3 regions of the Faecalibacterium sp. Marseille-Q4164 genome follow, and region 1 is predicted to be linked to each of the others. Evidence: predicted binding sites of a transcription regulator. Region 1 holds the regulator's gene; each other region holds the start of a gene.

The links. Region 1 encodes Rex, which represses fermentation and respiration genes when NADH is low (regulators of the CRP and FNR family bind a similar motif). Its sites were predicted from a motif close to ATTGTTAANNNNTTAACAAT; they were not measured.
Region 2: a site for Rex is predicted at 8,620-8,639, ahead of pgk (phosphoglycerate kinase). Genes of this name have one in related genera too.
Region 3: a site for Rex is predicted at 1,668-1,687, ahead of coaD (pantetheine-phosphate adenylyltransferase). Genes of this name have one in related genera too.

Annotation. Positions count from the first base shown of each region.
Region 1 is NZ_JAFREJ010000006.1:28,567-39,233, forward strand. Features, by position in the region: gene trmD (tRNA (guanosine(37)-N1)-methyltransferase TrmD) at 1-1,069, opposite strand, end outside; gene rimM (ribosome maturation factor RimM) at 1,073-1,609, opposite strand; gene J3352_RS07815 (KH domain-containing protein) at 1,823-2,056, opposite strand; gene rpsP (30S ribosomal protein S16) at 2,073-2,315, opposite strand; gene ffh (signal recognition particle protein) at 2,401-3,756, opposite strand; gene J3352_RS07830 (sigma factor-like helix-turn-helix DNA-binding protein) at 3,788-4,171, opposite strand; gene J3352_RS07835 (pyridoxal-phosphate dependent enzyme) at 4,468-5,379, shown strand; gene J3352_RS07840 (MATE family efflux transporter) at 5,397-6,725, shown strand; gene J3352_RS07845 (ClpP family protease) at 6,757-7,443, opposite strand; gene J3352_RS07850 (redox-sensing transcriptional repressor Rex) at 7,697-8,338, shown strand; gene J3352_RS07855 (thymidine kinase) at 8,431-9,039, shown strand; gene J3352_RS07860 (ABC transporter substrate-binding protein) at 9,582-10,667, shown strand, end outside.
Region 2 is NZ_JAFREJ010000002.1:197,980-208,646, reverse strand. Features, by position in the region: gene J3352_RS04075 (LCP family protein) at 1-146, shown strand, start outside; gene J3352_RS04070 (hypothetical protein) at 217-696, opposite strand; gene J3352_RS04065 (phosphopentomutase) at 866-2,044, opposite strand; gene pyk (pyruvate kinase) at 2,380-4,128, shown strand; gene J3352_RS04055 (S-ribosylhomocysteine lyase) at 4,146-4,598, shown strand; gene gpmI (2,3-bisphosphoglycerate-independent phosphoglycerate mutase) at 4,685-6,211, opposite strand; gene tpiA (triose-phosphate isomerase) at 6,309-7,079, opposite strand; gene pgk (phosphoglycerate kinase) at 7,282-8,490, opposite strand; gene J3352_RS04035 (flippase) at 8,758-10,206, opposite strand; gene J3352_RS04030 (glycosyltransferase) at 10,219-10,667, opposite strand, start outside.
Region 3 is NZ_JAFREJ010000001.1:317,156-327,822, forward strand. Features, by position in the region: gene J3352_RS01475 (AI-2E family transporter) at 1-17, opposite strand, end outside; gene J3352_RS01480 (butyryl-CoA:acetate CoA-transferase) at 69-1,415, opposite strand; gene coaD (pantetheine-phosphate adenylyltransferase) at 1,790-2,293, shown strand; gene J3352_RS01490 (acetyl-CoA C-acetyltransferase) at 2,381-3,595, shown strand; gene J3352_RS01495 (enoyl-CoA hydratase-related protein) at 3,712-4,497, shown strand; gene J3352_RS01500 (3-hydroxyacyl-CoA dehydrogenase family protein) at 4,537-5,409, shown strand; gene J3352_RS01505 (acyl-CoA dehydrogenase) at 5,529-6,698, shown strand; gene acrB (acryloyl-CoA reductase electron transfer subunit gamma) at 6,716-7,510, shown strand; gene acrA (acryloyl-CoA reductase electron transfer subunit beta) at 7,532-8,626, shown strand; gene J3352_RS01520 (SPOCS domain-containing protein) at 8,784-10,310, shown strand; gene J3352_RS01525 (uracil-xanthine permease family protein) at 10,472-10,667, shown strand, end outside.

The DNA.
Region 1 (10,667 bases):
GCTCCGGCAGCTTCTTCCGGGCGAAATCCAACATCTTCTGGCCGATGCCCCTGCCCCGGGCGCTCTCCGTCACAAAAAGGTGCTCCACCTGCCCGGTCTTATGGTGTACGCTGACCGTGGCATCCGGCACATCCTTGGTATAGTGGAGGTAGCAGACCCAGCCTTCCTGCTTTTCCTGCTGCAGCTGCGGCAGGAACATCTCCGGGGTCAGGGCATCCAGCGCTTCCTGCACCCAGCCCCCGGCACAAATGCTCCGGCGGCCCTCCGCAAACAGCTTTGCGGCAGCCTCCATCTGCTCGGCGGTCTTGACCAGCCGGACATTCTCGCCCCGCTTCCACTTGGGGATCTCGGTCAGGGGATGGGTCTCACACCACTGCTCGTAGAGCTCCGGGCGGCGCAGACGGGTGCGCTCCCGGCTCTGCTGCCCCCGCCAGGCATCGATCTTCTGGTGGTTGCCCTCCAGCAGGACAGGCGGCACAGCACGGCCCTCCCAGACCTCGGGCCGGGTGTACTGGGGGTACTCCAGCAGGCCGTCCCAGTAGCTCTCCTCCTCGTAGCCCTTCTGCTCAGCCAGAACGCCGGGTTTCAGGCGGAGGACGCTGTCTGCCACCACCAGGCTGGCCAGCTCGCCGCCGGTGAGGATATAATCGCCGATGGAGATCTCCTCGTCCGCAAAGGCATCGATCACGCGCTCATCAATGCCCTCGTAGTGGCCGCAGACCAGGGTCAGGTTGTCGTACTGGGCCAGCCGCCGGGCGTGCTCCTCGGTATAGCGCTGCCCACCTGCCGTCAGGAATACTATATGCGGCGCAGGCCGTCCCTGTTCCTGCACTTCCTTCTGGACTGCCCGCAGGCAGTCGGCAATGGGCTGGGCATAGAGCACCATGCCGCAGCCGCCGCCATAGGGATAGTCGTCGGTCTGCTTCTGCTTATTCAGGGTGTAGTCCCGGATCTGGTGGCAGTGGGTCTCAATATATCCCTTTTTGGCAGCGCGGCCGATGATGCTGGAATCCAGCACCTGCTGGCACATCTCCGGAAAAAGGGTCACGATGTCCACACGCATCCCCATGGCTCACTCCTCCTCCCGCTCACTGTCAAAATCGTCATCCAGCAGGCCCGGGATGGGGGTGACAAGGAGATAGCCCTCCGGCGGGTTGCGCTCTTTCAAAAAGGCATCCACCCCGGGGAACATATATTCCTTGCCGCTGGGGGCCTTAACGGTGTAGATATCCTGTGCGCCGGGGTGGTCCACGCTGGTCACCACGCCGTACACCTTGCCGGTATCGGCATCCCGCACTTCGCACCCGATGAGGTCGGCCACATACCACTTGCCCGCAGGCAGGGTGGCATCATCACGGTCAAAGTAGAACACCTGCCCCCGCAGGGCACGGGCGGCATCCATGTCGCTGACCCCTTCCAGCTGGAGCAGGGCCATCTGCCCCTGGGGGCGGATGGAGGTGATCTTGTAGCACCTGCCGCCCTGGGGGGTGGTGTACAGGCGGCCCACCTTTTTCAGAAAGGCCACGCCGTCACACCACAGCTCCAGCTTCATCTCGCCGCGCACACCGTGGGTGGTCACCACCTTGCCGGCTTCCAAGTATTTCTGCATTGCTTTTACTCCTTTAGCATCCTCACCCTCTCCGTCATTGCTACGCAATGCCACCTCTCCCGAGGGGAGAGGCCTTGGCAGTCACCACAAAGTTTCTGGTTTTGCCAAGGGCTCCCCCTTTGGGGGAGCTGGACGCGAAGCGGCCTGAGAGGGCGAGCTGCCTAATAAATACAAAAAGGCCCCTTGCCTTGCGGCAAAGGGCCCGTAGGGTGCTCAGTCGATCTCAACAAGGACCTTTTCATCGACCCGCACAGCAGCCGCGCGCATCACCACACGAATGGCTTTTGCGATCCGGCCCTGCTTGCCGATGACACGGCCCATATCTCCCTCTGCCACACTCAGGTGGTAGACGATGGTGCCGTCCTCGCGGGGCTCGTCCACCGTGACCTTGACGGCTTCCTTGTCCTCCACGAGACCGCGGGCAACTGCCAGCAACAGCTCCTGCATGAGTCAGCCCTCCTACTTACAGAATGTTGGACTTCTTCAGCAGAACGCGGACGGTATCGGTGGGCTGTGCGCCGTTGGCGATCCAAGCCTTGGCCTTCTCAGCGTCGATCTTCACCTCAGAGGGCTCCTGGTTGGGATCGTAGGTGCCGATCTCCTCGATGAAACGGCCGTCGCGGGGGAAGCGGCTGTCAGCAACAACAACACGATAGAAGGGAGCCTTCTTAGCGCCAACGCGGCGCAGACGAATCTTAACTGCCATGGTAAATATCCTCCAAAAATGTTTGTGCCCCGTTTGGGGTTTGATTAAATCTATCTGTACAACCCCTGCGGGGTGTATACCATTGTTATTTGAAGCCGCGGAAGGCATTGGGGTTGCCCATCATGCCGCCCAGGCGGCGGGCAAAGCCCTTGGGGCTCTTCTTGAACTGCTTCATCATCTTCTGCATCATCTCAAACTGCTTGAGCAGCTTGTTGACATCCTCCACCCGGGTGCCGCTGCCCGCTGCAATGCGGCGCTTGCGCTTGGGGTTGATGATGGAGGGCTTTTCACGCTCTTCCTTGGTCATGGAATAGATCATGGCCTCGATGCGGTCAAAGGCTTTTTCGTCGATCTGGCTGGCATCAATGCCGGACATGCCGGGCATCATGCTCAGCATGGCACCTGCACCGCCCATCTTGCGGATCTGCGCAAACTGGGCCAGCATGTCGTTCATATCGAACTTGTTTTCCATCATCCGCCGGGCGGTCTCTTCTGCGGCCTTTTCATCGGCGGCATCCTGCGCCTTCTCAATGAGGCTCAGCACATCGCCCATGCCCAGGATGCGGCTGGCCATGCGGGAGGGATGGAACACTTCCAGATCGTCCAGCTTTTCGCCGGTGCCCTGGAACTTGATGGGCTTGCCGGTGACGCTCAGCACCGAAAGTGCCGCGCCGCCGCGGGTATCACCATCGGTCTTGGTCAGGATGATGCCGTCGATGCCCACCGTCTCGTTGAAGGTCTTGGCAACATTCACAGCGTCCTGACCTGCCATGGCATCCACCACCAGCAGCGTCTCGTCCACGGGGACAGCTTCCTTGATCTGCACGAGCTCCTGCATCAGGACCTCGTCGATCTGCAGACGGCCGGCGGTATCCAGGATCACGATGTCGTTGCCGTAATCCCTGGCGTGGGCCAGCGCCTTGCGGGCGATCTCCGGGGGCTTGGCACCCGGCAGCGTGAACACGGGTGCACCTGCCTGCCCGCCCACCACCTGCAGCTGGTCAATGGCGGCGGGGCGGTAGATATCGCAGGCCACCAGCATGGGGCGGCGGCCCTGCTTGATGAAGTATTTGGCAAGCTTGGCTGCGTGGGTCGTTTTACCGTTGCCCTGCAGGCCGCAGAGCATGATGATGGTCTGACCCTTGTTCTTGACGATCAGGCGGGGGGCTTCCTCGCCGCCCATCAGGGCAACGAGCTCCTCGTTGACGATCTTGACCACCTGCTGGGCGGGGGTCAGGCTCTCCATGACCTCCTGACCCATGGCACGCTCGGAGACCTTGGCACAGAAATCCTTGGCAACCTTGTAGTTGACATCGGCTTCCAGCAGGGCCATCCGCACCTCGCGCATGGCGGCTTTGATGTCGGCCTCGGTCAGCTTGCCGTGGCCGCGCAGCTTTTTGAACACACCGGCAAGGCGGTCGGTCAAAGATTCAAATGCCATGTTCGGTGCTCCTCTCAAAATAGTAATGGTGTCAGCTCTCGTTGACTTCGTCGATGGAGCGGATCAGCCCCAGCATCTTGTTCAGCGTCGCTGCATACTCAGTGGTGGTGAGCCTGGCATAAGGGCCGGTGCACTCGAACCGCGCGTCAATGACCAGCTGTTCCAGCTCCTCCAGCTTTTCCTGCACCCGGCGGTAGCGGCCTGCAAAGCCGACCTTGGCTTCCAGCTCTTTCAGAGTGGTCTCGCCATGCTTGATGGCATCCCGTGCGCCCTGACGGGTGATCCCGAAGTTTTCCCCGATTTCACTGAGGGAGAGGTCGTCGTTGTAATACTGGTTCAGCATCTCGCGCTGCTTGGGCGTGAGCACCTCGCCATAAAAATCGAGCAGATAGCCCATTTCAAAGTCTTTTGCCATGATGCGTTCTGCCCTGACCTCCGTTTGTTGTAAAGTTCATTTGCTTTACATACGGAGTATAGCAGACATTCTTTTCCTTGTCAAGGCTTTTTTCCATCACTCTGCTGATTTTTCGGCAGTTTTTTCTCCATTTTGTCCAATTGCGGCTTGACGCTGGGCACAGGATGCGCTACCTTATAGATATTAAACCTCTCAGTCTAGGCCTGATGGCTTTGCCAGCTCCCCTAACAGGGGAGCCCTTGGCATGGCAGACAGTTCTGTGCTGACTGCTCAGGTTTGCGTAAGGGAGGAATTTCGTGGCAATCTATCCAAACATCTACCAGACCCTGGTCCCCTGTCCGATCGTGGAGCTGCGGGGCTATCTTGCCGCCTGCGGGCTCAAAGGGCGGCTGTATGCTTACCTTGATTATAATGGGCCCACCGGCACGTCCCGCGATTCGGTGGCCGAGGGGATGCTGGCCCTTGCGGCGGAAAAGCACAAGCTGCTCCCGGGCCAGCCCATCATTGAAGCGGCCTCCGGCTCCTTTGCCATGGCGCTGGCCCTTGCCGGGCGGACGGCGGGACACCCTGTGGTTCTGACCATGCCGGAGGATGCCCCGGCCCTGCGGCAGGAATACCTGCTCCGGCTGGGGGCACAGATCCTGCATTCCCCCGCACAGCGGGGCCTTGCGGGGGCCCGGGCGCTGGCAGAGACCACCGCCGCCGAAAAGGGCTGGTACTATATGAACTGGCTCGCCAACGACGATAACCCCGAATACCATCGCCGGGTGACCGGCCCCGCCATCGTGCAGGCCATCTCCCGGGAGGGCCGCAGTCTCGTGGACACCATCACGGTCGGCGTGGGCAGCGCGGGCACCATCACCGGCGTAGGCGAGACCATCAAGGCCTGGACCAACGATGTCCGCATCGTGGCCGTGGAGCCCTTTGAGAATCAGGCTCTGGGCGGCGGCTTCACCGGCGGGCACGGCATCCCGGATATCGGCTACGGCATCGTGCCGGGCAATTACAACGCCTATGTTGTGGATAATGTAGCCGCCGTTACCAGCACCGATGCCAACCGCGCTGCACAGCGGGTCCTCGCCACCGATGCCATTCCCGCCTCCCCTGCCGCCGGTGCAGCCCTCCACGCCGCCGCACAGCTGATTGCCACCGGCACCAGCCGCTCGGCGCTGGCTATCTTCAGCGGACGGCAGGCATTTAATCTATAAAGAAAAGAGAGTTCCAAATGACCAAGGATATGACGACCGGCCCGATCACACCGCTGCTGGTCAATTTCACCATTCCCCTTGTGCTGGGCAACCTGTTTCAGCTGACCTATAACGCCGTAGACAGCATCATTGTCGGCAAATTCGTGGGCGAGGATGCCCTTGCCGCCGTGGGCACCTCCAACCCGCTGATGACGCTGGCGATTTTGTTCATCAACGGTGTCTGCCTGGGTGCAGGCATCCTTGTCAGCCTGGCGTTCGGGGCAGGCAACACCGAGCTGGTGGAGCGTCAGGTCTCCACCACCGCCATTGCAGGCTCCGTCTTTTCTCTGGTGTTCTCGCTGACCTGTGTGATTTTGGCAAATCCGCTGCTCCGTCTGCTGCAGGTGCCGGAAGAGATCCTTCCCATCGCTGTGAACTACCTGCGCATCGTGTTCGGCGGGCTGCTGTTCACCTTCTTCTATAATTTCCTCGCCGCCACCATGCGCGCGCTGGGCGACAGCAAAAGCGCGCTGTACTTCCTGATGATCAGTTCGGTGCTGAACATCGGCGGCGACCTGTTCTTTGTTGAGGTGCTGAATTGGGGCTCCGAGGGCTGTGCCCTTTCCACCGTGCTGAGCGAAGCGCTCTGCTGCGTGTTCTGCCTGATCTATATCCGCTGGAAGGTCCCTGTGTTGCAGCTGGGCAGGCGCTGGTTCATTTTTGACTCCTCGCTGCTGAAAAAGACCATCAGCTACGGCTGGACCAGCGCCATGCAGCAGGCCACCGTTCAGCTGGGCAAGATCGCCATTCAGGCCATCGTGAACACCATGGGGGTCAACGCCATGGCAGCCTTTGCCGCCGCAGGCCGCATCGATGACTTTGCCTATGTGCCCCAGCAGAACATCGGCCATGCCACCACCACCCTGATGGCCCAGAACCGCGGTGCAAGCAAAAAAGAGCGTGTCCGCGCCAGCTTCTTCTGCGGCCTGAAGCTGGAGTTCCTCTACGCCATTTTTATCACCGCTGTCTGCTTCTTCTTTGCCGAGCCCATCATCCGGCTCTTCGTCACCGATGCCGCCGTGGTACATCTGGGAGTGCGCTTTTTGAAGCTGGTCTCCCTGTTCTACCTGATGCCCTCGCTGACCAACGGCATCCAGGGCGGCTTCCGCGGCCTGGGCGACCTTAAGATCACCCTGAACAGCAGCACGCTCAACATGGCAGGCCGTGTGGCGGCCGCTGCCGTCTTTGTGCTGCTGATGAAAATGGATATCGAGGCCCTGCCGTACAGCTATGTTGTGGGCTGGATCCTCATGCTGGTCTATGAAGCCCCCATGATGGTGAAGTATCTGCGGAAGGGCGAACTGTAAGCCTGACACCGCCCCGGGCAGACTCGTGCTCTCACTCTGCCCGCTCGATCTCCCGGTACAGCCAGTCCAGTGCATCAGAGATGCCGCCCAGCTGATCGATGAGCTTCTCCTTTACGGCCTTTTTGCCGTCCAGCATGGTGCCCACGTCCATCACCAGCTCACCGGTGCGGAGCATCAGCTCCGAGTAGCGCGCTGCCGTAATGCCGCTGTGGCCCGCCACAAAGCCGGTGATGCGCTCCTGCATCTGCTCGAACCACCGCATGGTCTGGGGCACGCCCAAAATCATGCCAGAGTGGCGGACCGGGTGCACCGTCATGGTCGCCGTGGGCACGATAAAGCTGCGCCGGGCGCTGACTGCCAGCGGGATGCCGATGGAGTGGCCCCCGCCCAGCACGACCGTGGCACTGGGCTTTGAGATGCTGGCAATGAGTTCTGCCAGCGCCAACCCGGCCTCCACGTCCCCGCCCACAGTATTGATGAGCACCAGCAGGCCCTCCACAGCGGGGTCCTCCTGCACTGCCACCAGCTGCGGGATCACATGCTCATACTTGGTGGTCTTCTGGCCCTGCGGGGCCTCCACATGGCCCTCGATCTGGCCGATCACGGTCAGGCAGTGGATGGCATGGGGGCCGCGGGTGCGCCACACCGTGCCCAGATCTTCCAGCTGCTCTTTCTCCAGCCGCTGCTGTTCGGTGGTTTCCTTTTCATATTCCGGCATGTTGGCTCCTCCTCAGGGTGTTTTTTTCAGTGTTCCCGGGGATCGAAGCAATATGCGGCGGCTAAGATTTCTTTACTTTGAAAAAAATTGGCCCAGAGGATTTGACATTCTGTCTCATTGCAGTATACTTTATACTAAGAATAAGATTGACAAGTATATATCATTATTGTTCAGAAACTGTCTTAATCGCCGGTGCACCTTGCAGGGTGCAAAGAGACCGGCATTCCCTTTGGATGAAAGGAGAACCATTTCCATGAACAATCCCGGCAAAGCTTCCCTTCCGGTGATCAAGCGCCTGCCCAAGTACTACCGCTACCTGCGGACGCTGAAGAACGACGGCATCACCAGCATCTCCTCCCGCGAGCTGGCCGCCCAGATGGGCACCACGGCCTCTCAGGTGCGGCAGGATTTCAACTGCATCGGCGACGTGAACGGCCGCCAGGGCATCGGCTACTCGGTGGAGAACCTGCTTTCCATCCTGGAGCATCTGCTGTTCGGCAACGGTGACCTGCTGCCCACCATCCTCATCGGCTGCGGCCGGTTGGGCAAGGCAGTCAGCCGCTTCATCACCACCGACACCAACGGCTACAAGCTGATCGCCGCCTTTGACAATTCCCCCAGCGAGGTGGGCAAAGAGATCAACGGCATCCAGATCTTACACGTTGACGAGCTGGAGGCCTTCTGCGCAGAGCATAAGCCTGAGGTGGCTGTGTTCTGTGTGCCCCGCAGCGGTGCGGAGGAGCTCAGCGGCCGGCTGGTCGAGCTGGGCATCAAAGGCTTCTGGAACTTCTCCCACTATGACCTGTCGGTGCCCTACCCCGAAGTGGTGGTGGAGAACGTCCACCTGGGCGACAGCCTGATGAGCCTGGGTTACCGCCTGCGCAATCAGGACTGATCTAACATCTATTCATAACATATCACAGAAAACAGGCAGCCCTCTCCCCCCGAACGAGCAGAGAGGGTTGCCTTTTTATGAGGAGAGCAACTATGGCGAAGCTATACTTCCGATACGGTGCCATGAACAGCGGCAAAAGCACCGCGCTGATGCAGGTGGCCCACAACTACGAAGAGCAGGGGATGCGGGTGCTGATCCTGAAGCCCCAGGTGGACACCAAGGGCGGCGGCGAGCTGGTCAGCCGCCTGGGCGTGCGCCGCAGGGCCGACCTGCTCATCCCGCCCGAGGTGGATGTGTTCGAGGCCGTGCGCGCCGCTTCTGCCGGGGAACAGCCGCTGGCCTGTGTTCTCTGCGACGAGAGCCAGTTCTTTACCCCGGCACAGGCCGAGCAGCTGTTCATGGTCACGGTAGACCTGAACATCCCGGTCATCTGCTACGGCCTGCGGTCAGACTTCTCCCTCAAGGGCTTCCCCGGCTCCACCCGTCTGCTGGAGCTGGCCCACACCATTGAGGAGATGAAGACCATCTGCACCTGCGGGCGCAAGGCCACCTGCAACTGCCGCAGGGTCAATGGGGAGTTCGTCTTTGAGGGCGAGCAGGTCGCCATCGATCTGGAAAACGATGTGCAGTACGTCAGCATGTGCCCCCAGTGCTATTTCAAGGCACGGCGGGCGTTTTACGCCAAACGGAACGCACAGTAAGTGTCGATCTCCGGCAGGCACAGGAGCCCTCTCCTGCGTGAGATCCCAGATCTCCCAAAAGATTTTTACAGTTTTCAGAGCGCTGCCCAGCCGGGCAGCGCTCTTTTTTGCTCGTCCTCTTTTGAAGTGATATATCAGTTGTATCCCACTGCGAACGTTTTTTGCGCAATTGATATATCAGTTTATAAAATAGCGATATCGTCACTTTTTTCACACGTTGTATACAACATTATACCGTCAATTTCGCAACAAGTTACAATACTATTGCAATTTTAGAGGTTCTGCTACACTCTCTCGGCCCGTTTCTATGCAATCTATCCAATTATGCAGATTGCATATTTTTTCGCTCCAAGTTTATTCATTTCGGCAATGCCGTCAAATCGCTGCAAATCACGAGAGCAATATTTGTTCGTTTTTTGTCCGTATCACTTCAATTTACATCTTTCTTTTTCCCATCCCTTTTGTTATCATATTTGTATACAACGAGCCTTGTGCAGAAAGGCCCGCTCGATGTTTTTTGATTTATTAGGAGGAGAACAACAATGAGCAAGGCAATTTCCCGTCGTGATTTCCTGAAGGTCACCGGTGCTGTTGGTGCAGCTGGTCTGCTGGCTGCCTGCGGCGGCAATGGCGGCGCTGCTTCCAGCACCGCTTCTTCCGCAGCCGAGGCTGCTTCTGTGGCTGGCCTGAGCAGCGATCCCGTTACCCTGACCATGAGCTGGTGGGGCGGCGAGTCCCGCCACAACGCTTATCAGGAGGCCCTGAAGGCTTTCTCTGCTGAGCACACCACCATCACCGTCAACCCCACCTTCGCTGCATGGTCCGGCTGGGAGGACACCATGTCCACCAAGTTTGCAGGCGGCGTGGCTGAGGATGTCTGCCAGATCAACTGGAACTGGCTGTACAACTACTCCGGCAACGGCCAGACCTTCCTGGATCTGAACAGCGTCACCGATTACCTGGATATGTCCCAGTGGGACGACGCAAAGCTGGGTGCCTGCAACGTTGCAAATGCACAGCAGTGCGTGCCCATCTCCATGACCGGCCGTATCTTCTACTGGAACATGACCACCTTTAACAAGGCTGGCATCACCGAGGTTCCCGCCACTGAGGATGACCTGTTTGCAGCAGGCAAGGCTTTCCAGGAGAAGTTGGGCGATGATTACTATCCCCTGCACCTGGGCGCATACGACCGTATGATCCTGATGGTGTTCTACCTCGAGTCCAAGTACGGCAAGGACTGGGCAGATCCCACCACCTCTACCCTGAACTACACCGCTGACGAGATCGCCGAGGGCATCGACTTCATCAAGAGCCTGGTCGACGGCCACGTCATCATGCCGCTGCCCACCTACTACGGTGCAAACGGCGACGGTGCTACCCACCAGTCCAACGAGTGGATCACCGGCAAGATCGCCGGCATCTTCGAGTGGGATTCCGCTGCTTCCAAGTACCAGGACGCTCTGGACGAGGAGAACAAGCCCGGCTTCACCGTTGGTGAGGAGATCAAGTTCGGCGATTACAACGGCGGCTTCTCCAAGGTCTCCATGGGCATGGCCATCACCAAGACCTGCAAGAACCCCGCTGAGGCTGCTACCCTGATCGAGTACCTGTGGAACGGCGACGGC
Region 2 (10,667 bases), on a different contig from region 1:
CCAGCAGTGAATCCACCAGCGGAGCAGAAACACCTTCTATCTCTCTGCCCACACAGGAGCAGGTGGAATCTGCTGCCAACTCCCTGCATCAGGCCGCTTCCACCGTGCTGGATGCCCTGTTCGGCTCCAGCAGCAGCGGACAATAAAACAGCACAAGCCCCGGGCCTTGCAAAAGGTCCGGGGCTTGTTGTCTTCTGATCTTACCGGGAAGCGCGATTACTCAGCGTCGCCCAGCTCAAAGGTCTTGACAGAGACAGTGCCGTTGCGGCCAGCCTTGTCGGTGCGCAGATACTGGCGGGTAGTCTCGCCGTTGCTGGTCACGTCAGCAACATAGATCTGCTCGGCCTCGGCCTCGATGGGGAACTCCTCGGCCATGCCCTTCATGGGCAGAGCGCTCAGGTCTGCGTAAGCGTCCTTCACCTTCCACAGCTTCATGGTGTCGCCGTTGGACAGGGTGAACTCGCCGTAGCAGTCAGCGGAGTAGGTGGTGCCGTTCACGTCCAGATCCTCGGTGCTGACAACGCTGGCGGCAGCGGCCTCGCTCTCGGCAGCTTCGCTGGAAGCGGCAACAGAGGAAGCAGCCTCGCTGGAAGCAGCGGAGGATGCGGTGGAAGATGCACTATTGGAGCAGCCAGTCATGGCAACAGCCAGCACAGCAGCGGTCAGTGCCAGACCCAGAGTACGATTGATTCTCATGTGATAGTCTCCTTCTATTCTGAAACCATATCAATTCCTGCGCCCGGCGTAAACTTTGTACGCACCGGGCGTGCATGTGCTAGTCTACCACAACTGACTATATTGTTCAAGACTTTGCACAAAAAATAACCCTCTCGGTCACGCGATCGCGTGACTGAGAGGGCTCATATTACTTCAGGATCTCCTGCAGCACGCTGTGGCCATCCAGGCTGGAAGCATCCACGCCCAGATATTCACACACGGTCTGTGCAATGGTACCAAAGCAGAGCCGGGTGCCCAGGTCCACACCGGGCTTCACGCCCTTGCCGCAGACCAGATACGGCACATACTCGCGGGTATGGTCGGTGGTCTTGGTGTAGGAGGGGTCGCAGCCGTGGTCGGCGGTGATCATCAGAAGGTCGCCCTCCCGCATCCCGGGGATGAAGTCGGCCAGGAAGCGGTCAAATTCGGTGGCGGCGGCGGCATAGCCGGGCACGTCGCGGCGGTGGCCGTAGAGCATATCAAAATCCACCAGATTCACAAAGGCCAAACCCTCGAAATCCCGGGTCTGCAATGCCTTGGTGAAGGCGATGCCATTGGTGTTGCCGGTGGTCTTGATCTTTTCGGTCACGCCCTGCCCGTCAAAGATATCAAAGATCTTGCCCACGGCGATAACATCCCTGCCGGCCTCCTTCAGCAGGTCGAGCATGGTGGCACGGGGCGGCTTCAGGCTCAGGTCGTGGCGGTTGGTGGTGCGGTAGAAGGTCTCGGCGCTGCTGCCCAGGAAGGGCCGGGCGATGACACGGCCCACGCCGTACGCGCCCTTCAGCATCTCACGGGCGATCTCGCAGTAGCGGTAGAGCTCTGGCACAGGCACCAGCTCCTCGTGGGCAGCCACCTGGAACACGCTGTCGGCGCTGGTGTAGACGATGAGGGCATTTTCCTTCATGGCCTGCTCGCCGTAATCCTTCAGCACCTCAGTGCCGGAATAAGGCAGATTGCAGAGGACTTTGTGGCCGGTTTTTGCCTCAAACTCCTGAATGAGCTCCTCCGGGAAGCCGTTGGGGAAGGTGGGCAGCGGGTTCGGGCTGACCACACCGGCGATCTCCCAGTGGCCGATGGTGGTATCCTTGCCCATGCTCTGCTCCTGCAGGCGGGCAAAGGCACCGGCGGGCGCGTCGGTCTTTTCGCCCGCGGTCACACCGTCAATGTTGAACAGGCCCAGCTTTTTCAGGTTGGGGCAGTTGAAATTGGGATGCCCTGCAATGGCCCCCAGCGTGTTGGTACCCTCGTCGCCAAAGGCGGCTGCATCCGGCTCCGCGCCGATGCCAAAGCTGTCCAGTACGATCAAAAATACACGCTTTTCCATATGTTTTCACTCCATTTTCCTCCGGGGCTGCCCCGGAACAGTCGCACTTTTGCTTACCTTCATTATAAGCAAATCCCGCCGGTTATGCAAGCGCTTTGTGGTGGAAAGTTTTTTGTTCAAACCTGATGAAATCTTAGCAGTTTCTTTGCAAAGATTTTTCTTGCGCTATTGTATCCAAGAGCTTATAATGTATAGTGGTATGGTTTGTTGAAACAGCCATATTGGCGTATACTGCCGCCGCGGGCGCAAAGCAATCACTGCCCGCCAGAGAGCAGCCAGCTTGGGCTGCTGCGTCAAGATAGAGAGCATTATAGCGTGAACGTTGGAGGTATTTTATGAGAAAAACGAAGATCATCTGCACCCTGGGCCCTTCTACCGATAAGGGCGATGTCCTGCGCGACCTGATCGCAAACGGCATGAACGTGGCCCGTTTCAACTTCTCCCACGGTTCCTACGAGGAGCACGGCGGCCGTCTGGCAAAGCTGAAAGCGCTGCGTGAGGAGCTGGGCAAGCCCGTTGCCGCCCTGCTGGACACCAAGGGCCCCGAGATCCGTCTGAAGGAGTTCAAGAACGGTGTGGAGATGCTGGAAGCCGGCCAGACCTTTACCCTGACCACCCGCGAGGTGGAGGGCACCAAGGAGATCTGCTCCGTCACTTACAAGGATCTGCCCCAGGACGTGCAGCCCGGCGGCACCATCATGCTGGACGACGGCCTGATCATGCTGCACATTGAGCAGGTCACCGACACCGACATCATCTGCACCGTGCTGAACAGCGGCAAGATCAAGACCAAAAAGGGTGTCAATGTGCCCGGCGTGCATCTGTCCATGCCCTACCTGAGCCAGAAAGACCGCGAGGACATCATCTTTGGCGTGCAGAACGGCTTTGACTTCATCGCTGCTTCCTTTGTGCGCACCGCGCAGGATGTGTACGACATCCGCAACCTGCTGAATGAGTACGATTCCAACATCCGTATCATTGCCAAAATCGAGAACCGCGAGGGTGTGAACAACATCGACAGCATCCTCTCCGCAGCCGATGCCGTCATGGTGGCCCGTGGTGACCTGGGCGTTGAGATCGACTTCACCGAGCTGCCCGGCATCCAGAAGGACATCATCGACCGCTCCTTCTCCTTCGGCAAGCCCATCGTCACTGCCACCCAGATGCTGGACAGCATGATGGTCAACCCCCGCCCCACCCGTGCCGAGATCTCCGACGTGGCAAATGCCATCTACGATGGCACCTCTGCCATCATGCTGTCTGGTGAGACCGCTGCCGGTGACTACCCCGTGGAGGCCCTCAAGACCATGTCCGCCATTGCAGAGCGCACCGAGAACGAGGAGCACTACCGCGCCCAGCGCCACGCCGAGATCCAGATCAGCGTCAGCGATGCAACCGCTCATGCTGCCTGCCTGACCGCCAAGGACGTGAACGCTGCCGCCATCGTCACCGTGTCCGAATCCGGCAACACTGCCCGCCTGCTGAGCAAGTACCGCCCCAAGCAGCCCATCATTGCCTGCGTTATGGACGAGCAGGTGCAGCGTCAGCTCTCCCTGAGCTGGGGCATCACTTCCCTGCTGATGGGCCCCGCCCACAGCACCGATGAGCTGATTGAGATGTCCACCGCTCTGGCCCAGAAGAACGGCTACCTGCACAACGGCGAGCTGGCCGTTGTGACCGCAGGCGTGCCCGTGGGCGTTTCCGGCACCACCAACATGATCAAGATCCACATGGTGGGCAACTGCCTGGCCACCGGTGTAGGCGTAGGCCGCGGCAAGACCGATCTGGTCTCCGCCAGCGGCAAGGCCTGCGTCTGCCGCACTCTGGAGGAGGTCAAGGCAAAGTTCCGCCCCGGCATGGTGCTGGTCGTTCCCTCCACCACCAACGAGATGCTGGGCTATGTCCGCGATGCCGCCGCTCTGGTGGTCGAGGAGCCCGGCCTGAACAGCCACGCTGCCATCGTGGGCAACTCCCTGCTCAAACCCACCATCGTGGGTGCTGCAGGTGCCTGCAGCCACATCCGCGACGGCCTGGATATCGCTGTGGATTGTGCCCACGGCAGCGTCCAGCGCCTGCAGGCCTGATCCTGAAGGAGAACATCATGGAACGCATTGCAAGCTTCTGTGTCGATCACACCAAACTGGACCGGGGCATGTACCTGAGCCGCCAGGATGGTGATGTGCTGACCTGGGACATCCGAATGAAGAAGCCCAATCAGGGCGATTACCTGACCACCGGTGCCGCCCACACGCTGGAGCACCTGTTTGCCACCTACGCCCGCAACAGCGCGGTGAAGGACGGCGTGATCTACGTTGGCCCCATGGGCTGCCGCACCGGCTTCTACCTGCTCACCCGCGGGCTGACCCCGGCGCAGGCATTGGAGCTGACCGTGGATTCCTTCCGCTTCATGGCCGCCTTTGAGGGGGATATCCCCGGTGCCAGCGAGGTGGAATGCGGCAACTACCGCGATATGGATCTGCCCGCCGCCAAGGCCGAGGCAGCCGCCATGCTGCCGGTGCTGGAAGCACTGACCGCTGACCAGCTGCACTACTAAGCGATACAGCAAAAGACCTCCCCATGCAGGCAGCACCTGCACGGGGAGGTCTTTTTGCGTTTCAGGAAAGCTCTTTTGCGGAGTGCTTACTCCACGATGATGCTCTTGCCGGTCATCTCAGCGGGGACAGGCAGGCCGATATAGGGCAGCATGGTGGGGGCGATATCTGCCAGGCAGCCGCCCTCGCGCAGCTTCACATCGCCGCAGCCAACGGCCACAAAGGGCACCACATTGGTGGTGTGGGCGGTGAAGGGAGTGCCGTCCGGGTTCATCATCTTCTCGGCGTTGCCGTGGTCAGCCGTGATAAAGGCGCAGCCGCCTGCGTTCAGCACAGCGGTGACCACCTGATCCACAGCGGTATCCACAGCCTCAACGGCCTTGACAGCGGCATCGAACACGCCGGTGTGGCCGACCATGTCGCAGTTGGCAAAGTTCAGGATGACCACATCATACTTGCCGCTCTCGATGCGCTTGACGCACTCAGCAGCCACCTCAGGGGCGCTCATCTCAGGCTGCAGGTCGTAGGTGGCAACCTTCGGACTGGGGATGACGCAGCGGTCCTCACCCTCGTAGGGAGCCTCCACACCGCCGTTGAAGAAGAAGGTGACGTGTGCATACTTCTCGGTCTCGGCAATGCGCAGCTGGGTCTTGCCGTTCTCGGACAGGTACTGGCCCAGAACATTCTTCAGCTCCACGGGAGGATAGGCGACCTCGCAGTTGGGCATGGTGGCATCGTACTCGGCCATGCAGACATAGTTGACCTGCTTGCGGCCGCCGCGGCGCTCAAAGCCCTTGAAGTCGTCATCGCAGAAGATGCGGGTCATCTGGCGGGCACGGTCGGGACGGAAGTTCATAAAGATGACGGTATCGCCATCCTGCACGCGGCCACCCTCACAGGTGACGCAGGGCAGAACGAACTCGTCGGTCTTATCGGCAGCATAGGATGCCTCAATGGCCTCGGCAGCGTTGGCAGCGTGGTTGCCCTCACCGTAAACGAATGCGGCGTAAGCCTTCTCCTCGCGGTCCCAGTTGTTGTCGCGGTCCATAGCGTAGTAACGGCCGGAAACGCTGGCGATCTTGCCAACGCCCAGCTCATCCAGCTTGGCCTGCAGGTCAGCCAGGAAGCCCTTGCCGGCGTGGGGGTCGGTATCACGGCCATCAGTGATGCAGTGCAGGTAGACTTCCTTTGCGCCCATGTGCTTTGCCATTTCCAGCACGCCGAACCAGTGGTCAGCGTGGCTGTGGACACCGCCGGTGCCCACCAGGCCCATCAGGTGGATGGCCTTGCCTGCCTCAATGGCAGCCTTCATGTTCTTGACCAGCACGGGGTTCTTGAACATCTCACCGTCCCGGATGGACTTGGTGATGAGGGTCAGCTGCTGATAAACAATACGGCCAGCGCCCATGTTGGTGTGGCCCACCTCAGAGTTGCCCATCTGACCATCGGGCAGGCCGACAGCCATGCCGGAGGCCTCGATGGTGGTCATGGGATATTTTGCCATCAGGGCATCCAGATGGGGGGTCTTTGCGGCGACCACGGCATTGCCGTAGGTCTCGTTGGGCACCCAGCCAAAACCATCCATGATGCACAGAAGTACAGGTTTCTTGGACATAACGTTGAATCTCCTTTGATTTAGAACAAATAGCGCCCGGCACAGCGCTGGAAAAACGGCGCAGCCGGGCGCTGGGAAAACAGGTCAGAGGACTTTCTCAGCCGTTGGAAGCGGCATTGACGATAACAGCAAAATCAGGAGCCTTCAGAGATGCGCCGCCGATCAGGCCGCCGTCCACATCCTTCTTGCTCAGCAGCTCCTCGCAGTTCTTGGCGTTCATGCTGCCGCCGTACTGGACCGTGACAGCCTCGGCCACAGCCTCGCCGTACACTTCGCCGATGACCTTGCGGATCTGAGCGCAGACCTCCTCGGCCTGGTCAGCGGTCGCGGTCTTGCCGGTGCCGATGGCCCAGATGGGCTCGTAGGCAATGACCACATTTGCCATCTGCTCGGCGGTCACGTCGCGCAGGGCGATCTTGGTCTGCATCCGCACCAGCTCCTCGGTCACGCCCTCCTCGCGCTGCTGCAGGCTCTCGCCCACGCAGATGATGACCTTCAGGCCCGCATTCAGGGCAGCCAGAGCGCGCTTGTTCACGGTCTGGTCGGTCTCTGCAAAGTACTGGCGGCGCTCGGAGTGGCCGACGATGACGTACTCCACACCCAGATCCACCAGCATATCGGCGCTGATCTCGCCAGTGAACGCACCGGACTTCTCAAAGTGGACATTCTCAGCACCCACATGGATGTTGGTGCCCTTGGTCTTTTCCACGGCGGTAACCAGATCGGTGTAGGGGGTGCAGATAACGACCTCACAGGAAGCATCCTTGACGGCGGGGATCAGCTCATCCACCAGCTTGGCTGCCTCAGTGGCGGTCTTGTTCATCTTCCAGTTGCCTGCAATGATTGCCTTACGCTTTGCCTTATCCATTCTAACGATCTCCTTATCACAAAATACCTCCCCGCCGCCTTCGGTGCCGCCTCTCCCGGCAGGAGAGGCAGGATAAACGACAGCTCCTGCCTCCCGGATGGGGAGCTGGCGAGCGTCGGCAAGCCTGAGAGATCTTATTACCCAAAATAAAAAGTGCGGCGGCGTATATGCCGCCGCACCTCAGTGATGCTGGTTCAGATGCTTATGCGTTCTGGATCACAGCGATACCAGGCAGCTCCTTGCCCTCCAGATACTCCAGAGAAGCGCCGCCGCCGGTAGAGATGTGGGTCATCTTGTCGCCCAGGCCCATCTGCTGCACAGCTGCTGCGCTGTCGCCGCCGCCGATCACGGTAGTAGCATCGCTCTCAGCCATAGCCTTGGCAACAGCCAGAGTGCCGGCTGCCAGGGTGGGGTTCTCGAACACGCCCATGGGGCCGTTCCACACCACGGTCTTGGATGCCTTGACAGCATCGGCAAACAGCTTCATAGTCTCGGGGCCGATGTCGCAGCCCTCCATGTCAGCAGGGATGGCGGTGACGGGCACCACAGTGACATCCACGGGAGCGTCGATGGGATCGGGGAAGTCCTTGATGCAGGCTGCATCCACGGGCAGCAGCAGCTTCACGCCCTTCTCCTTGGCCTTGGCCATCATTTCCTTGCAGTAATCCAGCTTGGTATCGTCGCACAGGCTCTTGCCGACTTCGTAGCCCTGAGCCTTGACGAAGGTGTAAGCCATGCCGCCGCCGATAATCAGGGTATCGACCTTCTCCAGCAGATTGGAGATGACGTTCAGCTTATCGGCGACCTTAGCGCCGCCCAGGATGGCGGTGAAGGGACGGACGGGATCGTTGACTGCGTTGCCCAGGTACTTGATCTCCTTCTCCATCAGGTAACCGACAGCGGTATCCTTGATGTAGTCGGTGACACCTGCGGTGGAGCAGTGTGCACGGTGGCAGCTGCCGAATGCATCGTCAACGTATGCATCTGCCAGAGAAGCCAGCTCCTGGCTGAACTCAGGCATGTTCTTGGTCTCTTCCTTGCGGAAACGGGTGTTCTGCAGCAGAACGACATCGCCGTTGTTCATTGCGGCAACAGCAGCCTTTGCGTTCTCGCCCACAACATTATCGTCATCAGCGAACACAACGGTCTTGCCCAGCTTTGCGCTCAGAGCCACAGCAACGGGTGCCAGGCTGAACTTTGCCTCGGGGCCGTTCTTGGGTTTGCCCAGGTGGCTGCACAGGATGACCTTAGCACCATCGTTGACCAGCTTCTGGATGGTGGGCAGAGCCGCATTGATGCGGTTCTCGTTGGTGATCACGCCGTCCTTCATCGGGACATTGAAATCGCAGCGGACAAGGACCTTCTTGCCGCAGTAATTCTGATCGTCGATCGTTTTCTTACCTAAACCCATGGTAACAAACTCCTCTCAAATTCTTTTCGTTCGGAATCGAATTTTGCTCTTCATCGGGGGCCGCGCACTGCGAACTTCCCCGTACATCCTTATTATAAACAAAAAGCGTGTGTATTGCAAGGACAGGGGATGGATAATTTATTAACAAACATTTGTTGCAGAAGCAAAGAAATGTGGTGATTTTGCCGGAACGCACCAAAAAACGCCGTTTTTTCTGAAAAAGACCCGCCGCAGGGAGTGTTCGCCCCCGCAGCGGGTCCTGTCCATTCAGGATGTTTTCCGGAACTTCTGCTTCGCTTTTTCCAGATATTCCAGCACCAGCGGATTTTTCATGCCCAGCAGGATGACCGCGTATGCAGCCACTGAGCCCAGCACCGCCGCCAGAATGCAGATGAGATTGGACAGAGCCAGTGCCTTGACCCCGGTACAGACAAGAACGATGCCCACACAGCCGCAGAGCACCGAGCCAACGGTGCGCCGGTCAGCTGAAACCGTGACCAGGCCCCTGGAGCAGCGGATACAGAGCATCATGGAGCACAGCTCTGCCAGCAGGGTGGTAAAGGCTGCCGCATTCTCCCGGAACCGCGGGATGAGCAGGATGTTCAGCCCCACGTTCAGAATTGCACTCACAAGCGTTGCTATCAAAAATTGACCTTCTCTTTTCCATGGCACCAAAACACAAGTATTATAGAGCCACCCAAATAAACTTGCTACCAGTGCTATACTCAAAATGCGAAGTGGCACAGCTGCTTCCAGATAGCTTTCGCTTGAGATAAAAAGAACGACCTCTTGACTTAGTTCAAACAATCCCACTACAGCCGGAAGAACGGTTAATACCATTGCCCCAAATACTTTATTAAAAAGTCTTTCAAAATTCAGCCTATCCTGCATTCCCGCATAACGAGACAGCCTCGGAACAGATACTAAAAGAATAGATGCCAGAACCGATTTTACCATCGTATATATCTTCATTGCAACGGTGTAAATTCCCACATGATAGTCTGAAGTTAAAACTCCGAGAATTGTCACATCTGAATTTACATAAATCGTAATTGCAAAGCTCGATGCAAAAATCAGAAGTATTGGTTTTAAATGCTTTTTCCAGTCTATTTTTGCTGTCAGTCGAATCGTGCAATATTTCCTAGCTCGAAAGAAGTTCAATATATTCGCACCTGCTGCGGCAAACACCGTAATTCCTGTGTAAATACAGTAATCGTCCTGCGTTTTAACAAATGCGAACATCATCAGAATTGATATTATCTGAAAAATAATACCTCTAACTGTGATATAGGTATACTCCTCAAAGATCGTGAACACCCATTCGGTACCGATGGTCGTAAAGAGGATCTGTAAACTCAGCACCAGCATCAGGTCGGTATAGGCATGGAGCTTTGTCCAGAAGAGCATCGTCACAGCCAATGCCGCATAGGTCAGGGCCGTGGAGATCATATTGATGGAGAACATCTCCGATGCAAAAGCCGACAGTTTTTCCCGGTCGTTCACATAGCGGGACCCCTCACGCACCGCATAGGAGGAGATGCCAAGGCCTGCAAACAGCAGAAAATACCCGCAGACGGAGCTGGCAAAGTTCACTTTGCCCAAATTGTTTACTTGTAGAATGTTAGATATGTACGGGAATGTAATCAGTGGAAAGATGATTTGTAGAATCGTCTTGATTCCACTCATTATTGCATTTAATGTAAGCGATTTCTTCATAACTAGATACTTTCACTCACCCTGTTTTTTCTTTACCCATGCGTCCCAGAAGAAATACGAATACATGGTTTTAAGCCAGTAAAAATATCTCTTTTCCTGAAGTTGCTGTTGCATCATTTCCTTTGCCCATCTGTAAAACCCTGTTTTTGCTTTCGGATAACCTTCTTCCATAAAGTGTGCACTCTTTCCATATTTAACCACCAACTCACGACAAACCTGTGAATATCCCGCTTTTGCAGTCTTCTGTACAAGTGATTCATTCTCATACAATACAACAATTCGCTCCCACGCCATCATTTCTGTTAATTTTCCAGTAAAATAATCGCACAGCGTTACCGACTGATCATTGCGGTAGTAATAGTATAATTCACTTTCCGAACGAACAATCTTAGATGCTTTTTTGATGCATTCTGCTAAGAAAAGAGTATCTTCTCCAATATACAGGTCATCAGAAAATCGAA
Region 3 (10,667 bases), on a different contig from region 1:
GGTTTTTTGTCCATCATGTCATAGAAACTCCATTCCTGCCGCAGACAGCAGGATTCCCTGCGGCAATGTCAGCGCTTATTGCTCCTGCGCCAGATGTGCAGTTTTTCGGCTTCGGCGATCAGCTCGTCCCGGAAATCGGGGTGTGCCACACTGATCAGTGCTTCTGCCTTTTCCCAGCTGGTCAGTCCCTTCAGGTTCACACAGCCGTACTCGGTGCACAGGTAGTGCACGTTTGCGCGGGTGTCGGTGACGATGCTGCCGTTTTCCAGGGTAGGACGGATGCGGCTCTCCAGCTTGCCGGTCTTTTTATTCATAAAGGTAGAGGACAGGCAGATGAAGCTCTTGCCGCCGTTGGAAAGGTATGCGCCCAGAACAAAGTCCAGCTGACCGCCTGCACCGGAAATGTGCTTGATGCCTGCACTCTCCGCGTTCACCTGACCGAACAGGTCAATATCCACCGCATTGTTGATGGAGATGAAGTTGTCGATGGCGGAGATGCTGCGGATGTCGTTGGTGTACTCCACGGGAGCGGCCATGCACTCCGGGTTGTTGTTCAGGTAATCGTACATCTTCTGGGTGCCTGCACCAAAGGCATAGACCTGACGGCCCTTGTCCAGATTCTTGTGGCGGCCGGTGATCTTGCCTGCCTTTGCAATATCCACAAAGGCATCCACATACATCTCGGTGTGCACACCCAGATCCTTCAGGTCGCTCTGCGCGATCAGGTTGCCGATGGCGTTGGGCATACCGCCGATGCCCAGCTGCAGGCAGGCACCGTCGGGGATCTGCGGGACGATGAGGTTTGCCACCTTCAGATCGACCTCGGTGGCGGCACCAGCAGCGGCCATCTGGCCGATGGGCGGGTTGCTGCCCTCCACAACACCGGCAACCTGGGAGATGTGCACCCAGTTCTCGGTGCCGCCCAGGCATTTGGGCATGTTCCGGTTGACCTCAACGATGATCTTTTTGGCCTTATCGCAGACGGCACCCAGGTGGGAAGCACAGGGACCAAAGTTGAAATAGCCATGCTCGTCCATGGGAGTCACCTGGAACACCGCCACATCCACGGGGTCAGAGCTGTCGCGGTAGTAGCGGGGCAGTTCAGAGTAGCGGATGGGGGAGTAGAAGGAAAAGCCCTGGGCAATGGCCTTGCGCTCAATGCCGCCCATGTGCCAGCTGTTCCAGGTCATGTGGGCAGCAGGATCTTCGATCTGGAAGATGGCGGGCACCCACATCAGGATGCCGCCGCGGAAGTTGACATCCTCCAGCTCAGGCAGACGCTTTGCAATGGCAGCGTCCACTGCAACGGGGGTGTTCACGGCCCAGCCGTAATCCACCCAGTCGCCGCTTTTGACCAACGCGGCAGCCTGGTCAGCTGTCATTTTCTTCTGCGCATACAATTCCGTAAAATCCATTATAAACCATCCTCTCTTACAATAACATAAAGGAATTGTAAATTCCAACTTAGTTATATCATTAACAAACGAGAGAATCAATACTTTCCCGGCAAAAAACAGGGCTGGATGCAATATGACTAAAAATCTTAGCTTTTTGTAGAGATTCTTTGGTGCACAAAAAATAAATTTTACACAAAAAATACTTGATAAAATTTTGACGATGTGCTTTACTTATAGCGTAGCAGGATGCAGCGTGGCACTGCGGGTGGGATTGTTTAAAAATTAACGATACACCGTAGCAGAAGAGAAGAACATCTTGCACAGCAAACTGGAAAGTGCTATCATGTCAGAACCAATGCGCTTTTCAAAGGCGCGCAAGGAGGACAAAACCGATGGCAACTGCAGTTTACCCCGGGTCGTTCGATCCGGTCACACGAGGTCATCTCGATATCATCAAGCGCGCGGCAAAGATCAACGATCACCTGATCGTGGCCGTGCTCATCAACAGTGCAAAGCACCCATTGTTCACCGTGGAGGAGCGGGTGGCCCTGCTGCAGGAATGCTGCAAGGGTATCCCCAATGTCACGGTGGAGAGCTTCGACGGCCTGACCGTGGAGTTCGCCAAGAAGCGCCACGCTTCGGTCATGGTGCGGGGCCTGCGGGCGGTAACGGATTTTGAAAACGAGATCCAGTTGGCGCAGACCAATCATGCGCTGATGCCCGGCATCGAGACCATGTTCCTTGCAACCAGCATCAAGTGGAGCTATCTTTCCTCTACCATTGTAAAGGAAGCCGCTCGCTACGGCAGCAGCATCTCCAAGTTCGTTACCCCGAATGTGGAAGCCGCCGTGGAGCAGAAGATGGCCGAGCTGCGCAGCAGGGGAGAGAACGTCTGACCCCATTCCTTATGCAAGAAACGCTTCGGCGTTTTGATAAAACAGTCTTTCTTAAATCACAACATACACAATCAGGAGGCTATTCACATGAAAAAGATCGTTATCGCATCTGCATGCCGTACCGCCATTGGTAAGTTCGGTGGCACCCTTGCCAACGTCCCCGCTGCTGAGCTGGGCTCCATCGTCATCAAGGAGGCTCTGAACCGCGCAAACGTCAAGCCTGAGCAGGTCGATCATGTTTACATGGGCTGCGTGATCCAGGCTGGTCTGGGCCAGAACGTTGCCCGTCAGGCTTCCCTGAAGGCTGGCCTGCCCATCGAGACCCCCGCTGTCACCGTCAACGTGGTCTGCGGTTCCGGTCTGAACTGCGTGAACATGGCTGCTCAGATGATCGAGGCAGGCGATGCTGATATCGTGGTCGCAGGCGGCATGGAGAACATGGACATGGCTCCCTTTGCAATGATGAAGGGCCGTTACGGCTACCGCATGGGCGCACCCATGGGCAAGAGCGAGCTGGTCGATACCATGGTCAACGATGCTCTGTGGGATGCCACCGGCTTCAACAAGCACATGGGCATGACCGCTGAGAATGTCTGCACCAACGAGACCTTCCAGAAGAAGTACGGCTACAGCCCCATCACCCGCGAGATGCTGGATGAGTTCTCCTACAACAGCCAGGTCAAGGCCGACAAGGCCATCAAGGACGGCGCTTTCAAGGATGAGATCGTTCCTGTTGTCATCAAGGGCAAGAAGGGCGACACCGTGTTCGATACCGATGAAGGCCCCCGTCTGACCCCGGTCGAGAAGCTGGCAACTCTGAAGCCCGCTTTCACCAAGGACGGCATTGTGACCGCAGGCAACTCTTCCGCCATCAACGATGGCGCTGCTGCTCTGGTCATTATGAGCGAGGAAAAGGCCAAGGAGCTGGGCGTTGAGCCTCTGGCAACCTGGGTCGCTGGCGCTCTGGCCGGTGTTGAGCCTGAGGTCATGGGTCTGGGCCCCATCGCAGCAACCAAGAAGGTCATGGCAAAGACTGGCCTGACTGTTGCTGATATGGACCTGATCGAGGCCAACGAGGCATTTGCTGCACAGTCTGTGGCTGTCAGCCAGGCTCTGAACTTCGATATGAGCAAGGTGAACGTCAACGGCGGCGCCATCGCTCTGGGCCACCCGGTCGGCGCTTCCGGCGCTCGTATCCTGGTCACCCTGCTGTACGCTATGAAGCACCGTGGTGCTCACAAGGGTCTGGCTACTCTGTGCATCGGCGGCGGCATGGGCTGCGCTACCATCGTTGAGATGTAAGCTCCCCCTTTGGAATTGAATTGAATGACAGCCCGCGCCTCGGCTCAGACCGGAGACTCTGCCGGGGCGCGGGAGCTGTTTTGAAACACTGAGAATCTGAATTGGAGGTTTTCACAATGGCTTTTGTAAAAACCGAGGTGCAGGGCGCTGTCGAGATCATCACCATCGACCGTCCCAAGGCACTGAATGCCCTGAACCCCGAGGTTCTGGCAGACCTGAAGGCAGCTTTTGAGGCTGTCGATCAGGAGACCATCCGCTGCATCGTCCTGACCGGCGAAGGCGACAAGAGCTTCGTTGCAGGCGCTGATATCGGCTCCATGAGCACCATGACCAAGGCAGAGGGCGAGGCTTTCGGCAAGCTGGGCAATGACGTGTTCCTGATGATCGAGAGCTTCCCCATCCCCGTCATTGCAGCCGTCAATGGCTTTGCACTGGGCGGCGGCAATGAGCTGGCCATGAGCTGCGACATCCGCATCTGCTCTGACAACGCTGTGTTTGGTCAGCCCGAAGTTGGTCTGGGCATCACCCCGGGCTTCGGCGGCACCCAGCGTCTGGCACGTCTGGTCGGCATGGGCATGGCAAAGCAGCTGGTCTACTCTGCCCTGAACATCAAGGCAGACGAGGCTTACCGCATTGGTCTGGTCAACGCCGTATATCCGCAGGCTGAACTGATGGAGAACGTGCTGAAGCTGGCCGGCAAGATCGCCAAAAACGCTCCCATTGCAGTGCGCAACTGCAAGAAGGCCATCAACGGTGGCATCAGCCTGCCCATTGAGAAGGCTGTGGAAGTTGAGGAGAAGCTGTTCGGCGATTGCTTCGAGACCCACGATCAGCAGGAGGGCATGGCCTGCTTCCTGAGCCGTGAGAAACCGAAGCCCAAGGCAGTGTTTACCAACAACTAATCCATTACATAATTTTTAATATTAAAGGAGAGATTTCCTATGAAGATCGGTGTTATCGGCGCTGGCACTATGGGCCAGGGCATCGCAAAGGCATTTGCACAGGTTGAGGGCAACACCGTTGCTCTGTGCGACATCAAGCAGGAGTGGGCTGAGAACGGCCTGGCAAAGATCAAGAAGGGCTACGAGAAGCTGGTTGCTAAGGGCAAGATTCCCCAGGAAAAGGCTGACGCAATCGTTGCAGCCATCACCCCGGGCCTGAAGGAAAATCTGTGCGCAGACTGCGACCTGGTCGTTGAGGCTGCTTTTGAGGATATGAAGGTCAAGCAGACCACTTTCGGCGAGCTGGATAAGATCTGCAAGCCCGAGTGCATCTTCGCTTCCAACACTTCCTCCCTGTCCATCACCGAGATCGGCAAGGGCCTGAGCCGTCCTCTGGTCGGTATGCACTTCTTCAACCCCGCTGACCGCATGAAGCTGATCGAGGTCATCGCCGGCTGCAACACCCCCGCAGAGACTGTTGAGAAGATCAAGGAGATCTCCGTTGCCATCGGCAAGAACCCTGTTCAGGTCAACGAGGCTGCAGGCTTTGTGGTCAACCGCATCCTGATCCCCATGATCAATGAGGCTGCCTTCATCAAGATGGAGGGCGTTTCCGATATCGCAGGCATCGACACCGCTATGAAGCTGGGTGCCAACCACCCCATGGGACCCCTGGAGCTGGGCGACTTCATCGGCCTGGATATCTGCCTGGCCATCATGGATGTCCTGTACCATGAGACCGGCGACAGCAAGTATCGCGCCTGCCCGCTGATCCGCAAGATGGTCCGCGGCGGCAACCTGGGTTGCAAGACCGGCAAGGGCTTCTACGTTTACAACGCAGACCGCACCAAGACCCCTGTTGACCAGCTGTAATTTCTGATAAACATTTCTCCCGGCCGTGGGGAAAGCGGTCGGGAGGAATTTGTTTGCAACCGGGAAGGGGAGAACCCCGGCCCCGGGAGATAAAAAACACCCGTTAGGAGGATATAGCGATGGATTTTACTCTGTCCAAGCAGCAGCAGATGGTGCAGAAGATGTACCGCGAGTTTGCTGAAAACGAAGTCAAGCCCCTGGCTAAGAAGGTTGATGCAGAAGAGTACTTCCCCAAAGAGACCGTCGAGAAGATGGGCAAGCTGGGCATGATGGGCATTTACTTCCCCACCTCTGTCGGCGGTGCAGGCGGCGATGTGCTGTCCTACGTCATGGCAGTGGAGGAGCTGAGCAAGGTCTGTGGCACCACCGGTGTCATCGTCTCCGCTCACACCAGCCTGTGTGCTGCTCCTATTTATGAGAACGGCACCCCCGAGCAGAAGGCAAAGTACCTGCCCAAGCTGTGCAGCGGCGAGTGGCTGGGCGCTTTCGGCCTGACCGAGCCGGGCGCTGGTACCGATGCACAGGGTCAGCAGACTATTGCCAAGGAAGAGGATGACTGCTGGGTTCTGAATGGCTCCAAGATCTTCATCACCAACGCCGGTTTTGCTGATGTCTTTATCGTCATCGCTGTCACCGACCGCGTTCTGGATAAGAAGGGCCGTCCCACCAAGCTGTGCTCTGCCTTCATCGTTGAGCGCACCGATCCGGGCTTCTCCGTCGGCAAGGCTGAGGATAAGATGGGTATCCGTGGTTCTTCCACCTGCGAGCTGATCTTCGAGGATTGCCGTATCCCGAAGGATCGTATGCTGGGCGTGCGCGGCAAGGGCTTCCAGCTGGCCATGGCTACCCTGGACGGCGGCCGTATCGGCATCGCTTCTCAGGCTCTGGGCATTGCCGAGGGCGCTCTGGAGGAGACCGTTGCCTACGTCAAGGAGCGCAAGCAGTTTGGCCGCAGCATCTCCGCATTCCAGAACACCCAGTTCGAGCTGGCTGAGATGAAGGCCCGCGTTGAGGCTGCCAAGTATCTGGTCTACGCTGCCGCTCTGAAGAAGCAGCAGGCCATGGATGGCGCAAAGGTCCGTTACAGCGTGGAGGCTGCTCAGGCTAAGCTGATCGCAGCCCGCACCGCAAGCGATGTGACCCGCCGTTGCCTGCAGCTGTTCGGCGGTTACGGCTACACTCGTGACTACCCCATCGAGCGCATGATGCGTGATGCCAAGATCACTGAGATCTACGAGGGCACCAGCGAAGTGCAGATGATGGTCATTTCCGGCGCTCTGCTGAAGTAAGGGAGGTAAGATTTACAATGAAAGCAATTGTTTGTGTAAAGCAGGTTCCTGATACCTCCGGCAAAGTCGCCGTCAAGGCAGACGGTACTCTGGATCGTGCCTCTATGGCCACCATCACCAACCCCGATGACCTGAACGCTCTGGAGGCAGCTCTGAAGCTCAAGGACGCTACCGGCTGCGAAGTCGTTGTCATCACCATGGGTCCTCCTCCGGCCGAGGGAATGCTGCGTGAGCTGCTGGCCCGCGGCGCGGACAAGGCTGTTCTGGTCTCCGGTCGTGAGTTCGGCGGTTCCGATACCTTTGCAACCAGCCAGATCCTGGCTGCTGCTGTCAATAAGATCGGCGTTGGCCCCGAGGACGTTGTGTTCTGCGGCCGTCAGGCAATCGATGGCGATACCGCACAGGTCGGCCCCCAGATCGCTGAAAAGCTGCATCTGCCCCAGGTCACCTATGTGGCTGACATCCAGAAGGATGGCAACACCCTGACCGTGAAGCGTATGCTGGAAGACGGCTACATGATGGTCAAGGTGCAGACTCCCTGCCTGCTGACCTGCATCAAGGAGCTGAACCAGCCCCGTTACATGAGCGTCAATGGCATCTTTACCTGCTACGACAAGCCCATGGAAGTGTTCGATTACAACGCTCTGAAGGATGATCCGCTGATCGAGGTCGATACCATCGGTCTGAAGGGTTCTCCGACGAACGTCTTTAAGTCCTTCACTCCTCCGCAGAAGGGCGCAGGCACCATGCTGACTGGCGACGACACCGCCGCACAGCTGGCAGGTATCCTGGCCAAGAAGCACCTGATCTGATGAAAGGAGCATAGGATTACAATGGCTGATTTTAACGAGTACAAGGGCGTTTGGGTCTTTTGTGAGCAGCGCCAGGGCAAACTGATGCCCACCGATTTCGAGCTGGTCAGCGAGGCCCGCAAGCTGGCCGATGAGCTGAACTGCGAAGTCACCGGCCTGCTGCTGGGCGATAACGTGGACGGCATTGCCAAGGAGCTGGGTGGCTATGGCGCTGATAAGGTCATGGTCTGCGACAGCCCCCTGCTGAAGGATTACACCACGGACGCATACGCCAAGGTCGTCTGCGACATGGTCAACGAGTACAAGCCCGAGGTCCTGCTGATCGGTGCCACCAACATTGGCCGCGATCTGGGCCCCCGCTGCGCAGCCCGCCTGCACACCGGCCTGACCGCTGATGCTACCCATCTGGATATCGACACTGCAAAGTACATCGACTTCCTGAAGGAGAGCTCCACCATTGACCTGTCCAAGCAGAAGTTCGATATGGAAGACCGCAACCTGAAGATGACCCGTCCCGCATTCGGCGGCCATCTGATGGCTACCATCATCTGCCCCCGCTTCCGTCCTCAGATGTCCACCGTGCGCCCCGGCGTTATGAAGAAGGCTCCCTTCGATCAGGCCAAGGCAGATGCCTGCCAGATCGTGAAGCCCGCTTTCGAGCTGTCCGCTGCCGACATCAAGACCGAGGTCCTGAGCGTCGAGAAGGCTGCTGAGAAGCTGGTCGATCTGATCGGTGCCGATGTCATCGTCTCCGTTGGCCGCGGCATCAGCAAGGATGTCAACAAGGGCATCGAGCTGGCTGAGCAGCTGGCTGCTGCACTGGGCGGCGGCGTTGTGGGTGCTTCCCGTGCCGTTACCGATGCAGGCTGGATGACCGCTGACCATCAGGTCGGTCAGACCGGTAAGACGGTCCACCCCAAGATCTATGTTGCTCTGGGCATTTCCGGTGCCATCCAGCACACCGCTGGTATGCAGGATTCCGAGTGCATCATCGCTGTCAACAAGAACGAGAGCGCACCCATCTTCGGTGTTGCTGACTACGGCATCGTGGGCGATCTGTTCAAGGTCGTTCCCGAGCTGATCAAGCAGATCGAGGCTGCCAAGGCTGCTGAATAAGCACCTGATTTTCCCTGAACCCTGATTGTGATAAGGCCGCCGCGCAGTGGAAACGCTGTGCGGCGGCTTTTTGCATCCCCGGAAAATCGCTTCGTTCTATCCTGCCTGTTCCCGGAATAAAATGACACCAAGAGCGGACAGGAAAGGAGCGCGTACCATGGAGTTGAAGATCTTTCGGGATGCCCTGCCGGCGGCGGGGACAAACTGTACCCTCAAGGCAGAGCTGCCGCTGGAAACAGAGATCCTGATCTCTGATTATCTGCCACCGGTGTTCAAGCTGGTCAAGTGCTTTGTCAGGCCGGTGGTGCTGCAAAAGCGGCTGCAGCCCGGCAAGCTGCAATTGGAGGGATATCTGCGCTGTGTGGTCTATTATCAGGGCGAGGACGGGGCGGGTCTGTGCCAGACCGAGCAGAAGCTCCCCTTTACCAAGCTGCTGGATCTGCCGGAGTTCGTCTTCACGGCATGGGCCGTACAGGTGGAAGGCCAGACCGAATATCTGAACTGCCGCACCGTCAACCCACGCCGCATCGAGGTGCGGGGGGCGTATGGGCTGGTGGTATCGGTGCATACGCAGGTCAAAACCGATGTCATCACGGCCCTTTCGGATGGCGGGGTAGAGCAGAAACTGGTCACCCTTTCCGGGGTGCGGCGCGCCGCTGTGCTGGAAAAGCTGGTCACGGTCGAGGGCGAGATCCGCTTTCCCACGCCGCCCGCCGCCGTTTTGGATCTCAGCGGAAATGCCTCTGTCGGAGACCTCAAGCTCCTGAACGGGAAAGCCGTTGCCAAGGGCGTGCTGGTCGTTTCCTGTGCCTGGCGTGCCGAGGGCGATCCGGCACTGCAAGGCCAGAGCGTGAACCTGAACTTCAATCAGGTGCTGGATGTGGACGGCCTGAGCGAGGACTGCCGCTGCCTCTGCGTGGCCGAGCCGGTGGGCTTTACGCTCACGGAGGGAGAAGGGGAGGAACCCAGCCGCCTGACTGCCAACCTGATGCTGCGCCTGCGGGCATGGAGGCCCTACCAGCTGCAGTGCGTGGCGGATGCCTTCTCCACGAAATTCGAGACAGAACAGACCCCGCAGACGGTACAGACGGAATCGCTGGCCTGCACCCTGGATAAGACCGTGACCCTGACCGGCTCCGGCCCTCTGCCGGACGCTGGAGCTAAAATTCTGGCCTGCTTTGCCTCCTTTGGCCCGGCCCTGCTGGCATACAGGGAAAATAACTGGGATCTGACCAGCCGGGTGACTGTGACTTCCTTTGGGGAGAACAGCCTTTCGGAGCTGGAAAGCTACGAAAAGGTGTTGGAGCTTGCCCTGCCGCTGGAGCGGGAGCTGCCCTCGGACGCGGAGCTGATCCCGGAGTGCTGGCTCCGTGCCGAGGATCTGCGCTGTGTCTGCGCAAACGGCACACTGGAGGTCACCCTTTCCGTCAAGGCAGAAGGGGCCATCCTACAGCGGAGCGGAAACACCTGTGTGGGCTCCATCGCGCTGGGGGAGCCGCTGACCCCGGCAGACCCGGAGATCAGCCTGCGCATCTATTATGCACAGGCGGGGGAGGAGCTGTTTGCCATCGCCAGACGATTCCATGTCTCCCCGGCCCAGATGCTTGCTGCCAACGACCTTGCAGAGGGAATTACTGCCATCGACGCGCCTCAAAGGCTTCTGGTGCCGGGAGCAGGGGGCTGATCTATCTGATTTTGTGCTTCACAGAAGAACAATTTAAGGTTAAAGTATGACTTATGAACTAAAAATGAACAAAAAACCTCCCGGACCTCTCCCAATTTGAGAAAGGCTCTGCTATAATAATTTTTGTCGTGTAAAAAAGCCTTTTGGATAAAGGAGAAGTTATGATCAAAAATATCGAGTTGGAGAAGGGTGCATACCAGTTTGATGCCAAGATGCCCCTTCGCCAGGCCATCCCGCTGGGCCTGCAGCATGTATTTGCCATGTTCGTGGGCAACCTGACCCCGCTTCTTATCATCACCAGTGCCTGCGGCATTGCAGGCGGTGAGTTTGCTGACCTGCAGGTCAGCCTGCTGCAGA